DNA from 3 places in the Streptomyces globisporus C-1027 genome. Region 1 is predicted to be linked to each of the others. Evidence: riboswitches for the same ligand, from Rfam matches in the RefSeq annotation. Region 1 holds a riboswitch; each other region holds the start of a gene.
The links. Region 1 has a riboswitch for cyclic di-AMP ahead of WQO_RS13335 (transglycosylase family protein). Riboswitches for the same ligand answer to the same signal wherever they lie in the genome.
Positions count from the first base shown of each region.

Region 2: linked by a shared signal. The riboswitch ahead of WQO_RS16155 (M23 family metallopeptidase) and the one ahead of WQO_RS13335 (transglycosylase family protein) in region 1 are both predicted to bind cyclic di-AMP.
Region 3: linked by a shared signal. The riboswitch ahead of WQO_RS27075 (M23 family metallopeptidase) and the one ahead of WQO_RS13335 (transglycosylase family protein) in region 1 are both predicted to bind cyclic di-AMP.

Region 1 is NZ_CP013738.1:3,108,351-3,112,662, reverse strand. Features, by position in the region: gene WQO_RS13345 (cytochrome P450 family protein) at 1-168, shown strand, start outside; gene WQO_RS13340 (transglycosylase family protein) at 345-1,358, shown strand; cyclic di-AMP (ydaO/yuaA leader) riboswitch at 1,647-1,823, shown strand; gene WQO_RS13335 (transglycosylase family protein) at 1,829-2,536, shown strand; gene eno (phosphopyruvate hydratase) at 2,860-4,140, shown strand; gene WQO_RS13325 (FtsB family cell division protein) at 4,235-4,312, shown strand, end outside.
Region 2 is NZ_CP013738.1:3,731,909-3,736,220, reverse strand. Features, by position in the region: gene WQO_RS16165 (MerR family transcriptional regulator) at 1-528, shown strand, start outside; gene WQO_RS16160 (PP2C family protein-serine/threonine phosphatase) at 671-1,897, shown strand; cyclic di-AMP (ydaO/yuaA leader) riboswitch at 2,174-2,324, shown strand; gene WQO_RS16155 (M23 family metallopeptidase) at 2,337-3,368, shown strand; gene WQO_RS16150 (aldo/keto reductase) at 3,609-4,312, shown strand, end outside.
Region 3 is NZ_CP013738.1:6,134,871-6,139,182, reverse strand. Features, by position in the region: gene WQO_RS27085 (HPr family phosphocarrier protein) at 1-173, shown strand, start outside; gene WQO_RS27080 (GntR family transcriptional regulator) at 358-1,065, opposite strand; gene WQO_RS27075 (M23 family metallopeptidase) at 1,246-2,061, opposite strand; cyclic di-AMP (ydaO/yuaA leader) riboswitch at 2,076-2,242, opposite strand; gene WQO_RS27070 (M16 family metallopeptidase) at 2,486-3,856, opposite strand; gene WQO_RS27065 (M16 family metallopeptidase) at 3,883-4,312, opposite strand, start outside.

The sequences.
Region 1 (4,312 bases):
ACCGCGCTGGCCACGCTCCTGAAGCGCCTTCCTGACCTGCGACTTGCCGAGGAAGCGACCGATTTGCGCTGGCGCGGCGGGCTCATCATGCGCGGACTGCGCACCCTTCCGGTCGCGTTCGAACCGGGAATCCGTTCCGAAGAAAGTGACAGGCTGTCAACTCTGTGACTTTCACGTGATCTGCGCTGCATCGACTTGTGACACACGTTCGAGTCCCGCTAGGTTCACGGTTCGACGCGTCGGTCGCACCTTGCTCACGCGTCACTTGTGCGCCGACGCAAGCACGGAATTCCGCTGCGCGGCGCTCAGGTCACTCGCTTGTCAGTCGCACGGAAGGCATACCCATGGGCTCCGCGAACGGCAGACACCGCCGCCCTCGCCAGGCACCCGCCATCGTCGTCGCCGCAGGGGTGACGGGATCGGCCATCGCCATCCCGCTGCTCGGGGCGAGCGGCGCGACCGCTGCCGAGGCCACCACCTGGGACCGGGTCGCGGAGTGCGAGAGCGGCGGAATGTGGAGCGCCGACCTCGGCAACGGCTACTACGGCGGGCTCCAGTTGTCGCAGGAGACCTGGTCGGCCTACGGCGGTACGGAGTTCGCGTCCCGCGCCGACCTCGCCAGCCGGTCGCAGCAGATCTCCGTCGCCGAGAAGGTCCTGGACGACCAGGGCCCCAAGGCGTGGCCGAGCTGTGCGGTGATCTCGGGTCTCGCGGTGGACGGCAGCCTGCCGGGCGTCGACCCGGGCACCTCGCCCGCACCCGACCCGACGACCACCCCGACCGACGAAGCAGACGCACCCGACGAAGCGGATGAATCCGGCAAGTCCGGTGAAGCCGATGAGTCCGGCAAGGGTGACGAGAGCGGCAAGGGTGAGAAGGGTGACCCGGCGGACAAGGGTGACAGCGCTGACGCGGAGAAGGGCGGCGAAACCCCCGACTCCTCGGTGACGCCCTCCACTCCGCCCTCCTCCGAGGCCCCCGACGCCACCGACCCCTCGAAGGGCAAGGGCGGCAAGCACCGCGGCACCCCCGCGCCCGAGGAGGCCGGAGCGGGCCAGGAGGACGGCCCGCGCGGATCCGGCCGGCACGCCTCGCGCGACGGCGACGCCCGGGACGGCGGCGCGGCGACCGGCGGCGCGTACACGGTGCAGCCTGGCGACAACCTCTGGGCCATCGCCGACGCCCAGGAACTCCCCGACGGCTGGACCGGTCTCTACGAGGCCAACAAGGACCTCCTGGGCTCAGACCCGGACCTGATCCTGCCCGGCCAGAACCTGGATCTGGGCCTGGACCAGGCCGCGCCCGAAGGTGCCGAAGAGCCTGCCGAGGAGTCCGCCGAGGCGCCTGCCGCCAACTGAACCAATTCGGGAAAATGCCCCGAAAATAGAGGCAGTTAAGAGACCTATGTCCACTTTGCGTAAGTGAGACATGGGTCTCTTTGCTTCAACTCGCGCACCCCTTCCGGCCCATTCGTACACATCGCCCCCGACCTGCGGAAACGGCCCACGGGCCGCCGCGAGTTCGGGCTGATTGCCCCCTATGTCCATCTTTGAATGTCGGGGTTGCCTGTGTTTACGGTCTAAGCCGCTCGCACCGCGGGCCCCGTCGACCGTCACGCCGAATCCTGCCGTCGGTCGAAGGGAACAGACGCGTAAGCGCCGTAGGCAGGAGCGGGGGACCCAGGTAAGCCGCCGGGTCCGCACAGCCCCTCCAGGGGGTGTACGGGACCGGCTAGGGGTGAAGCCGTGCGCAAGGTCGCACGGCCGGGCAACTCATCAGCCCGAACCCGACAGCTCACCTCGTAGGCGTCGGTGAGGAGATTCGTTCCATGCTGCTGAACAGCAAGGGCAAGCACCGCCGCCCGTCCAAGGCCGCCCGTATCGCCACCCTCGCGGGTGTCACCGGTGCCGCCGTCGCCGTCCCGCTGATGGGCGCGACCAACGCTTCCGCCGCCTCCGTCGAGACCTGGGACGCCGTCGCCCAGTGCGAGTCCGGCGGCAACTGGTCCATCAACACCGGCAACGGCTACTACGGCGGACTGCAGTTCTCGCAGTCCAGCTGGGCCGCCGCCGGCGGTACGCAGTACGCCTCGCGCGCCGATCTGGCCTCCAAGGACCAGCAGATCGCCACCGCCGAGAAGCTTCTCGACCTGCAGGGCCCGGGCGCCTGGGCCTGCGCCGGTGCCGGCGGCCTCACCAACGACGGTGTGGACCCGGGCGTGAACCCCGGCGGCTCCGGCCAGGCCGAGAGCAAGCCCGAGCAGGCGCAGCCCGAGCGTGAGGCCGAGCGGCCCACCACGCGCAGCGAGCAGCGCGAGGCCCCCAAGGCCGAGAGCAAGAAGACCGTCACCACCCCGACCGGCGACAAGGTCAAGAAGGGCGACGGCGAGTACAAGGTCAAGGCCGGCGACACCCTGAGCAAGATCGCTCAGAAGGAAGACGTCAAGGGCGGCTGGAGCAAGCTCTTCAAGCTCAACGACGACATCGTCGAGGACGCGAACCTGATCTTCCCGGGTCAGCAGCTCCACCTGAAGTAATCGCCGTCTCTCCTCCCCGGGGGGAGGGTGTCCGGCGGCACTCTCCCTCGCACGGCTTCCCGGCCCGGCGCGCTCTTCCCCCCAGCGCGCCGGGCCGGGTTCTTCGTGGCCGGCGCGCGTCCGGGGGCCCGTATGCGTTCACCTCTTGTTGTTACCGCTCAGTAGATTTCTAGAGTTCTGCCCCGATATGCAGGCCCTTGGGTCCTTTTTCGTCCCAGGAGGCGGGCGGGCGGCCGACGGACGCGGCCGGGCCGGATAGGCTCGGGTCGCAAGGCCACAGTGACCCTGCACAACCAGTGTCAGATCCCAGAAGGAGATGCCTCGTGCCGTCCATCGACGTCGTCGTAGCCAGGGAAATCCTCGACTCCCGGGGCAACCCCACGGTCGAGGTCGAGGTCGGCCTCGACGACGGCAGCACGGGCCGTGCTGCCGTTCCGTCCGGCGCCTCCACCGGTGCGTTCGAGGCCATCGAGCTTCGCGACGGTGACCCCAACCGCTACCAGGGCAAGGGCGTCGAGAAGGCCGTCCTCGCCGTCATCGAGCAGATCGGCCCGGAGCTCGTCGGGTACGACGCCACCGAGCAGCGCCTCATCGACCAGGCGATGTTCGACCTGGACGCCACCGAGAACAAGGCCTCGCTCGGTGCGAACGCCATCCTCGGCGTCTCGCTGGCCGTCGCGCACGCCGCCTCCGAGGCGTCCGACCTGCCGCTCTTCCGCTACCTCGGCGGCCCGAACGCGCACCTGCTGCCCGTTCCGATGATGAACATCCTGAACGGCGGGTCGCACGCCGACTCCAACGTGGACATCCAGGAGTTCATGATCGCCCCGATCGGCGCGGAGTCCTTCTCCGAGGCCCTGCGCTGGGGCGCGGAGATCTACCACACGCTGAAGAAGGTCCTGAAGACCAAGGGCCTGTCCACCGGACTCGGCGACGAGGGCGGCTTCGCCCCGAACCTGGAGTCCAACCGCGCCGCCCTGGACCTCATCGTCGAGGCCATCAAGGAGGCGGGTTACGTCCCGGGCCGCGACATCGCGCTCGCGCTCGACGTCGCCGCGTCCGAGTTCTACAAGGACGGCGTCTACGAGTTCGAGGGCAAGTCCCGCTCGGCCGCCGAGATGACCGAGTACTACGAGGAGCTCGTCTCCGCGTACCCGCTGGTCTCCATCGAGGACCCGCTGTACGAGGACGACTGGGCCGGCTGGAAGGTCATCACCGACCGCATCGGCGCCAAGGTGCAGATCGTCGGCGACGACCTCTTCGTCACCAACCCCGAGCGCCTGGCCCGTGGCATCGAGGAGGGCTCCGCCAACGCCCTGCTCGTCAAGGTCAACCAGATCGGTTCGCTGACCGAGACCCTGGACGCCGTCGAGCTGGCCCAGCGCAACGGCTTCAAGTGCATGATGTCGCACCGCTCCGGCGAGACCGAGGACGTCACCATCGCCGATCTCGCCGTCGCCGTGAACTGCGGCCAGATCAAGACCGGCGCCCCGGCCCGCTCGGACCGCGTCGCCAAGTACAACCAGCTGCTGCGCATCGAGGAGATCCTCGACGACGCCGCGGTGTACGCGGGCCGCTCCGCCTTCCCGCGCTTCAAGGGCTGACCCGCAGCGCCAAGTCGGTGGCCTCCGCCCGTCCCCGCACCCGGTCCCGTACCGTGTGCGGGGACGGACGTATGTGACGGGGAGGCGGGGAGACATGGCCGGCAAGGACCGTGACCGGTTCTCCACCGCGACCAGGCTGCGGCTGCTCGGCGAGCAGACCGCGGCCCGTGTG
Region 2 (4,312 bases), 620 kb from region 1:
GACACGGCGGTGGCGCTGCGGGCGCATCTGCGGCTGCTCGAACAGGAGCAGGCGCGCATCGGACGGCAGATCGCCTCGGTGCGGACCACGCTCCACAAGACCCAGGAGGGGATGGAACTCATGGCCGCTGAGGTGTTCGACGGCTTCGACCACACCGCCCACGAGCAGGAGGTCACCGAGCGCTGGGGCCGGGACGCGTACGAGGAGGGCGACCGCTGGTGGCGTTCGCTCGGGGACGGGGAGAAGAAGGCGTTCAGGGACGAGCACGAGGCCATCGCGCGCGACTGGGGCCGGGCCAGGGAGGCCGGGCTCGCCGTCGACGGGCCCGAGGCGCAGGAGCTCGCGCGGCGGCACTGCGCCTGGCTGTCCTCGGCCAAGGAGCCCAGCCGTTCGTACGTGATCGGGCTCGGGGAGATGTATGTCGCCGATCCGCGCTTCGGAAAGAACTACGATCGCTACGGGGACGGCACCGCCGCCTTCGTACGGGACGCACTGACGGTCTACGCGCAGCATCGGCTCTCCGACTGACCACGGCCGGCCGGGCCGCCACCGCTTTTTCCCCCTATTCGGCCGATGCCCGGTCGCCGCTCGGCGCGGCTCCGGGAAGCCTGGACAGGGAGCGGTACCGTCCGCAGCCGTGGGTGGACCGGGCAGGAGTGCACAGGTGGGGATGGCCGAGGGACGGCGCAGCGGGGCGGCGGGGAGCATGGACGCCGTGGGCCGTGCGGTGCTCGGATCCCGGGAGGGGGAGCTGGCGTCCGGCGGCGGACGGGGCACCGGGCGGTTCATCCGGATGCTGCCCGCCCTGCTGATCATCGGCGGACTGCTGTTCGACTCGCTCGCCCCGCCCAACTTCACCGCCGTCCCCCTCTTCGTCGCGGCCCCGCTGATCGCCGCCCCGTTCTTCTCGCTGTCCCGGACCGTCCGCACCGGGATCGCCGCGGTCATCTCCGTCATCGTGATGCGGATCTCCGACGGGACGTCCACGCAGGTCGTCCCGGTCATCGAGATGCTCACCGTGCTCACGGGCTCGGTCCTGGCCCTCGTCATCAACGGCGTCGTGCGGCGCGGCAACGAGCAGCTCGCCTCGGCCCGGGCCGTCGCGGAGACCGCCATGCGGGCCGTGCTGCCGACGCCCGCCGAGCGGATCGGCGGACTCCAGGTGGCCGCACGGTACGAGGCGGCGCAGGCGGACGAGTTCGTGGGCGGCGACCTGTACGCCGTCGCGGACACCCCGTACGGCGTGCGCGTCGTGGTCGGCGACGTCCGCGGCAAGGGGCTGGACGCCGTCGGGGCGGTGGCGGTGATCATCGGGTCGTTCCGGGAGGCCGCCGAACAGGAGCGTTCGCTGGAGGGCGTGGCCCAGCGGCTGGAGCGGGCGCTGGCCCGGGAGGGGACGCGGCAGTACGGGCTGGACGCCATGGAGGGGTTCATCACCGCCGTACTGGCCGAGATCCCGCCCGGGGCGGCCACGGTCCGCCTGGTCAACCGCGGCCACCCCGAGCCGATCCTGCTCCACGCGGACGGGGCCCTGGAGGTGCTGGCGCCCTCGGTGCCCGCGCTGCCGCTGGGGATGGACCTCGGGGTGTGGCCGGACCGCGCCGACGAGTGGGTGATGCCTCCCGGGGCGACGCTCCTCGCCTTCACGGACGGCCTGTCCGAGGCCCGGGACGCCAACGGGGTCTTCTACGATCCGGCGGCCCGGCTGCGCGGCCGGATCTTCCCGGGGCCGGAGGAGCTGCTGTCGGCGCTGACCGACGACGTACGGCTGCACACCGGCGGGCACGCCACGGACGACATGGCGCTGATCGCGGTCGGCCGGCCGGCGGAGGGGCAGCCCGTGCGCCGGACGACGGTGAAGATCGTGGGCCGGGGCGACGAGGACGCGGCCCGCTGACGTGGCGCGGCTGTCCGCCGGCGCGCTGAACTCGCAACTCGCAGCGATGACACGGTGCGTAATCGAAGCGCACCGCTCCGCATAACATTTGATACACCGTCAGAAAAAGGCATGTGGCTGAGCCCCGGTCAAGTCGCCCGATTCCGCCCGCTTGTGCCCCGTACCTCCCACCCCTGTTCGTTAATGATCAACAGGAACAGCTTGGAATCGGGTCCGGGTGTCTATTAACGTTCGATAACGCAGCGCGGTCGTCACAGCCGTCGTCAGGGACGGCGCCGCGCGCGAGCGCCGAATTCCGCAAGGGAACCGGGGACCCACTACATGGGGTGAATCGGACGCCTGCGTCTCGTGAGAGGCGGAGGGGCCCGTAGGAGACCTTCCTGCTCCGAACCCGTCAGCTAACCCGGTAGGCGAGAAGGAAGGAAAGGAGTGCGCCCACGTGGCGTCCAACAAGCCTGCCCCTGAGGCCCCGTCACCCTTCAGCACCGACAGCTACGGTGGCGCCGAGCGGTCCGTGGGGGAGTGGAATCCCACCGAGGACTCCATCCGTCCCGTGCGCGGCAGGCACCGCGTCGCCAAGCAGCGTGGTCTGGCCCGTAGCTCCACCGTCCTCGGGGTCGGCGTCATAGCGGCCGTCGGAGCGGGGGGCATGGCCACCGCTCAGGACAAGGCTCCCGTCTCCATCTCTCTTCCCGATTCCATCGCGGACAACCTCCCCGACGCCAAGTCCCTTCCCGGCGTCGGGTCCTTCATGTCCGACGAAGCGGAGGCCGCCCCGGTCGCCGCGGCCGCGCCGCTCACCACCGCCGGGCTCACCAGCGCCGAGGCCGAGCAGGGCACCGACGCCGGCGAGGCGCTGCGCGCCCGGATCCTCCAGCAGGCCGAGCAGCAGCAGGCCAGCGCCGACGCCGAGGCCAAGGCGGCAGCCGAGAAGGCCGCGGCCGAGAAGGCGGCGGAAGAGGCCAAGAAGCAGCAGGACGAGGCCGAGGCCGACGCCGCCGCGAAGAAGAAGGCGGCGGAGGAAGCGGCGAAGAAGAAGGCGGAGGAGGAGCGTCTCGCCAAGCTCGCCGCCAGCTTCTCCCTGCCGGCCTCCTCCTACACGATCAGCTCGACCTACGGTCAGTCCGGTGCGATGTGGTCCTCCGGCCAGCACACCGGCCTCGACTTCGCCGGTTCGGCCGGTTCGCCGCTCAAGGCCGTGCACAGCGGCACGATCACGTCGGCCGGCTGGTCCGGTTCGTACGGCTACCGCACGGTGCTCCAGCTCGATGACGGCACGGAGATCTGGTACGCCCACCAGTCCTCGATCGACGTCTCGGTCGGCCAGAAGGTCACCACCGGCGAGACCATCGGCCGCATGGGTGCCACCGGCAACGTGACCGGCGTCCACCTCCACCTGGAGGTCCGCACCGCGGGCGGCTCCGCGATGGACCCGATGGCCTGGCTGACCAGCAAGGGCCTCTCGGTCTGAGCCCCCGGGCCGGCGCGCGCCGCCGGCCCCGGGCCGCCCTTCTCCGGCGGCCCGTCCCGAAACCCCGGCAGCCCTGACGCACACCCCCCGACGTCAGGGCTGCCGGTCTGTCCGGGGACGGGGACGGGGAGGGGGCGACAGGCCCGTGCGTGGATCATGATGGGCGTACGCGGCGGAATTCATCCTTCCGCACGGCCGAGGCAGGAATACCGTCCTCCGACCGGCCCGTTGAACTCTCACATGACTTCCGCGCACACCCCCCTCGGCACCTCCGGCCTCCAGGTCTTCCCCCTCGCCCTCGGCGGCAACGTCTTCGGCTGGACGGCGGACGAGGAACAGTCCTTCGCCGTCCTGGACGCGTACGTCGCGGCCGGCGGCAACTTCATCGACACCGCCGACGCCTACTCCGCCTGGGTCGAGGGCAACCGGGGCGGCGAGTCGGAGACCGTCATCGGCAAGTGGCTCGCCTCCCGCTCCAACCGGTCCGACATCGTCGTCGCCACCAAGGCCGGCGCCCACCCCGACTTCCGGGGGCTGTCGGCCGGCACGATCAAGGGCGCGGCCGAGGCATCGCTGCGCCGGCTCGGCACCGACCACATCGACCTCTACTACACGCACTTCGACGACGAGACCGTCCCGGTCGAGGAGATCATCACCGCCCTCGACCAGCTGGTGAAGGACGGCAAGGTGCGCCACATCGCCGCCTCCAACATCAGCCCCGAGCGCCTCGCGGCCTCCCTCGCCTTCTCCGAGCGCGAGGGCCTCGCCCGGTACGTGGCGCTCCAACCGCACTACAACCTGGTCTCCCGCTCCACCTACGAGGGCGCGCTCCAGGACACCGCGGCCGCCGCGGGCCTCGCCGCCGTCCCGTACTACGCGCTCGCCTCCGGCTTCCTCACCGGCAAGTACCGCCCCGGTGCGACGGTGGAGAGCGCGCGCTCCGC
Region 3 (4,312 bases), 3.0 Mb from region 1:
AGGCCGACGGCAACCCGGTGAACGCCGCCTCCATGCTGGCCGTGCTCGGTCTGGGCGCGCAGGGTGGCGAGGAGATCGTGCTCGCGTCCGACGCGGACGACGCCGAGGCCGCTCTGGACCGGCTGGCGAAGCTGGTCGCCGAGGGCCTGGAAGAGCTTCCGGAGACCGTCTGACCCCTCCGTCTCCGGTCCGTCCGGATGCGACCCCCGCGAGAGCCGTGACCCGTGATCCCTTCACAGGCCACGGCTCTTCCGTTTCCGGGAATCGGGAAAGACCCGGGGAAGATCCGCACCTCGATAATGCGGGCAGCGTGAAATGGCGCCCCGAAATTACTTCTCTTTGTATACGGCGCTTCTGTTAATGCCGGACGCCCGCCGTGTTTACGCCGTGTTGCGAACTTCTCACCGGGGGAACGGGGGCGGCGCGGCGCCCCGGGAGATCCGCACGGCGGAGCCGGTGCTCGGCGGTGGAGCGTTCCGCGTGCTGGGCGGTCAGCGCCCTCGCCCGCTCCGCGTCGCCGCGCGCCACGGCGTCGACGATCGCGCCGCGCTCGGCCCAGGATTCGACCGGGCGGGCCGGCTGCTCGACCGCGTACATCCAGGCGATCTTGTGCCGGAGCTGGGTGAGCAGCGCGATGAGCCCGGGGCTGCCGGAGGCCTGGGCGAGGGTCTCGTGGAACCAGCCGCCCAGCGAGCGCAGATCCTCGCCCTCGCCCCGGCGGGCCCGCTCCTGGCCCAGCCTGACCAGACCGCGCAGCACCTTGAGGTGGGCTTCGGTACGGCGCTGGGCTGCGCGGGCCGCGCCCAGCGGCTCCAGGAGCATCCGCACCTCCAGGAGGTCGGCGGCCTCCTGGACGGTGGGCTCGGCGACACAGGCGCCGGCGTGTCGGCGGGTGACCACGAACCCCTCGGACTCCAGCGTGCGCAGCGCCTCGCGGACCGGGACGCGGGAGACCCCGTAGCGGCGGGCCAGCAACTCCTCGGTGAGGCGGCTGCCGCGCTCGTAGACACCGGAGACGATGTCGTCACGGATCGCCGTGCATACCGAATGCGCGGGAATGCGCATATCCGAACCTCCGCCTTGATCCCCGCGAAACGCGGCCGCCCGACGTCTGTTCCGTGACTCTATGACAATCCGCTGGAATTTCCGATGGCAGGTCGGAATCCACGGATATCTTCACGCGGGAATTGCCGAAGGCCCCGGCGGGTGCCGGGGCCTTCGGACGGTGGGTCGCGCGGGGCGGGGTCAGACGTTCAGACCGTGGGAGCGCAGGTAGGCGACGGGGTCCATGTCGGAGCCGTAGTCGGGGGTGGTGCGGGCCTCGAAGTGCAGGTGCGGGCCGGTGGAGTTGCCGGTGGAGCCGGAGAGGCCGATCTGCTGGCCGGAGGAGACGCTCTGGCCGACGGAGACGCCGATCGAGGAGAGGTGGCCGTACTGGGTGTAGGTGCCGTCCGCCATCCGGAGCACGATGTTGTTGCCGTACGCGCCGCCCCAGCCGGCCTCGACGACCGTGCCGGAACCGACCGCGACGACGGAACTGCCGGAGGCGGCCTGGAAGTCCACGCCGGAGTGGCTGCCGGAGGACCAGAGGGAGCCGCCGGTGTTGTAGCCGGTGGTGACGTGGGAGCCGGCGACCGGGAGGTGGAAGGCGTTCAGCCGGGCGCGCTCGGCGGCGCGGGCGGCGCGGGCCTTCTCCTCGCGGACCTCTTTGGCGCGGGCCTCGGCCTTGCGCTCGGCCTCGGCCTTCGCCTTGGCCTTGGCGGCCTTCTCGCGGGCCTCTGCGGCCGCCTTGGCCTTCGCCTTCGCGACCGCGTCGGCCTGCCGCTGCTGGGCGTGGGCCTGCGCGTCGATCTGCTCGGCGAGGGTGGTGTCGAGGGAGATGGCCTGGGTGAGGCCGGTGTCGGCGACCTTGGCGGCCTCGGAGTCCGCCGCGAGGGCCGGGGAGGACAGCGAGCCGAGGACTCCGGTGGTGGCCAGGGCCGCGATGCCGGCGGCCTGGGCGCTCCGGCGCGTGAGGCGGCTCGGGGCACGGTGCTTCCCGGTGGCACGGGTGAACGCCATGGAGGGGCTGGTTCCTTTCCTTCCTTCTCGCCTACCGGGTTAGCTGACGGGTTCGGAGCAGGAAGGTCTCCTACGGATCCCCGCGCCGGTTCGCGGCACGGGCCTCCGATTCACCCCAGGGACTGCGTGGGTCCCCGGCTCCCCAGGCTCGCGCCTGACGGGGACTCGGCGATGACTGCCCGGCGCCGCGGCTGCGGCATTCGGGTGACGGACAGCCGGGCCGACGCTAGGCGGGGCGACTTCCCATCACCAAACGGACAAGGAGATTTGTCGCGCATCCCACAGGGCAGACAGGCAACCACCTCCCCAAAAGGGTGCGAAGCAGACCAAGCAGGCAAAAGCACAGGACCCCGACGAAATTCCTTCCGTCGGGGTCCTGTTCGCGGCGGTGGTCGCACGGTGGCGGCCGGTTCCGCGGGCGGTGTCAGCCGGTGACGACCGACACCTCTCCGATACCGAGAGCCTTCACCGGCTCGGCGATCCGCGAGGCGTCTCCCACGAGGACCGTGACCAGCCTGTCGACCGGGAAGGCGTTGACCACGGCGGCGGTCGCCTCCACGGTGCCCGTCTCGGCGAGCCGGGCGTAGAGGTGGGCCTGGTAGTCGTCGGGGAGGTGCTGCTCGACCTGGTCGGCCAGCGTGCTCGCGACGGAGGCGGCGGTCTCGAACTTCAGCGGGGCGACGCCCACCAGGTTCTGCACGGCCGTCTCGCGCTCGGCGTCGGTCAGCCCCTCGGCGGCCAGCGTCCGCAGGACCTTCCAGAGGTCGTCCAGGGCCGGTCCGGTGGACTCGGTGTCCACCGAGCCGCTGATCGCGAGCATCGCGGCGCCGCCCGAGTCGGGGCCGGAGGAGCGCAGCACCTGGGCGAAGGCGCGTACGCCGTAGGTGTAGCCCTTCTCCTCGCGCAGCACCCGGTCCAGCCGGGAGGTGAGCGTGCCGCCCAGGCAGTACGTGCCGAGCACCTGCGCGGGCCACACACGCTCGTGCCGGTCGGCGCCGATGCGGCCGATCAGCAGCTGGGTCTGGACCGCGCCGGGGCGGTCCACGATGACCACGCGGCCGGTGTCGTCCGCGGTGATGGGCGGCACCGGGCGGGCCTGGGCGGTGTTGCCCGACCAGTCGCCGAGGGTCTCCGCCAGCAGCGCGTCCAGGTCGATGTCGGTCAGGTCTCCGACGATCACGGCGGTCGCGGTGGACGGGCGGATGTGGGCGTCGAAGAAGGCGCGCACGGCGGCCGCGTCGATCCGCCGGACCGTCTCCTCGGTGCCCAGGCGCGGGCGGGACATCCGGGCGGTGGCCGGGAACAGCTCCTTGGAGAGCTGCTTGGCCGCGCGCCGGGACGGGTTGGCGTGCTCGTGCGGGATCTCGTCGAGGCGGTTGCCCACCAGGCGCTCGATCTCGCTCTCGGCGAAGGCGGGGGCCCGCAGCGCCTCGGCGACCAGGCCGAGCGCCTTGGCCAGCCGGGAGGCCGGGACCTCCAGGGAGACCCGGACGCCGGGGTGGTCGGCGTGCGCGTCGAGCGTGGCGCCGCAGCGCTCCAGCTCGGCGGCGAACTCCTCGGCGCTGTGCTTGTCGGTGCCCTCGGAGAGCGCCCGCGACATGATCGTGGCCACGCCGTCGAGGCCCTCGGGCTCGGCCTCCAGCGGTGCGTCCAGGAAGATCTCCACGGCGACGACCTGCTGGCCGGGGCGGTGGCAGCGCAGCACGGTCAGCCCGTTGGGCAGAGCGCCGCGCTCGGGCGCCGGGAAGGCCCAGGGGCGGGCCGTGCCGGGCGTGGGCTGCGGGTGGAACTCCATGGCTACTCCAGTCACGGCGGCGTCGCTCACTTGGCCGCCCCCTCGTGCGCGTCGGTGCCCTCGGTGCCGTCTTCGCCCTCGGCGGCCTCGTCGGCCGGCTCGATGGGCTCGTAGACCAGCACCGCCCGGTTGTCGGGGCGCAGGGCCGCCGCGGCCGCCGCGCGCACCTCCTCCGCGGTGACGTCCAGGACGCGGCCCACGGCGGTCAGGGCGAGCTGCGGGTCGCCGAACAGGACGGCGTAACGGCACAGTTCGTCGGCGCGGCCGGCGACCGTGCCGAGCCGGTCGAGCCACTCGCGCTCCAACTGCGCCTGGGCCCGCTCCATTTCCTCGGGGGTGGGCCCCTCGGCGGCGAACCGGGCCAGCTCCTCGTCGACGGCGGCCTCGATCGTCTCCACCTCGACGCCGCCGGACGTCTTCACGTCCAGCCAGCCCAGCGAGGGCGCTCCGGCGAGC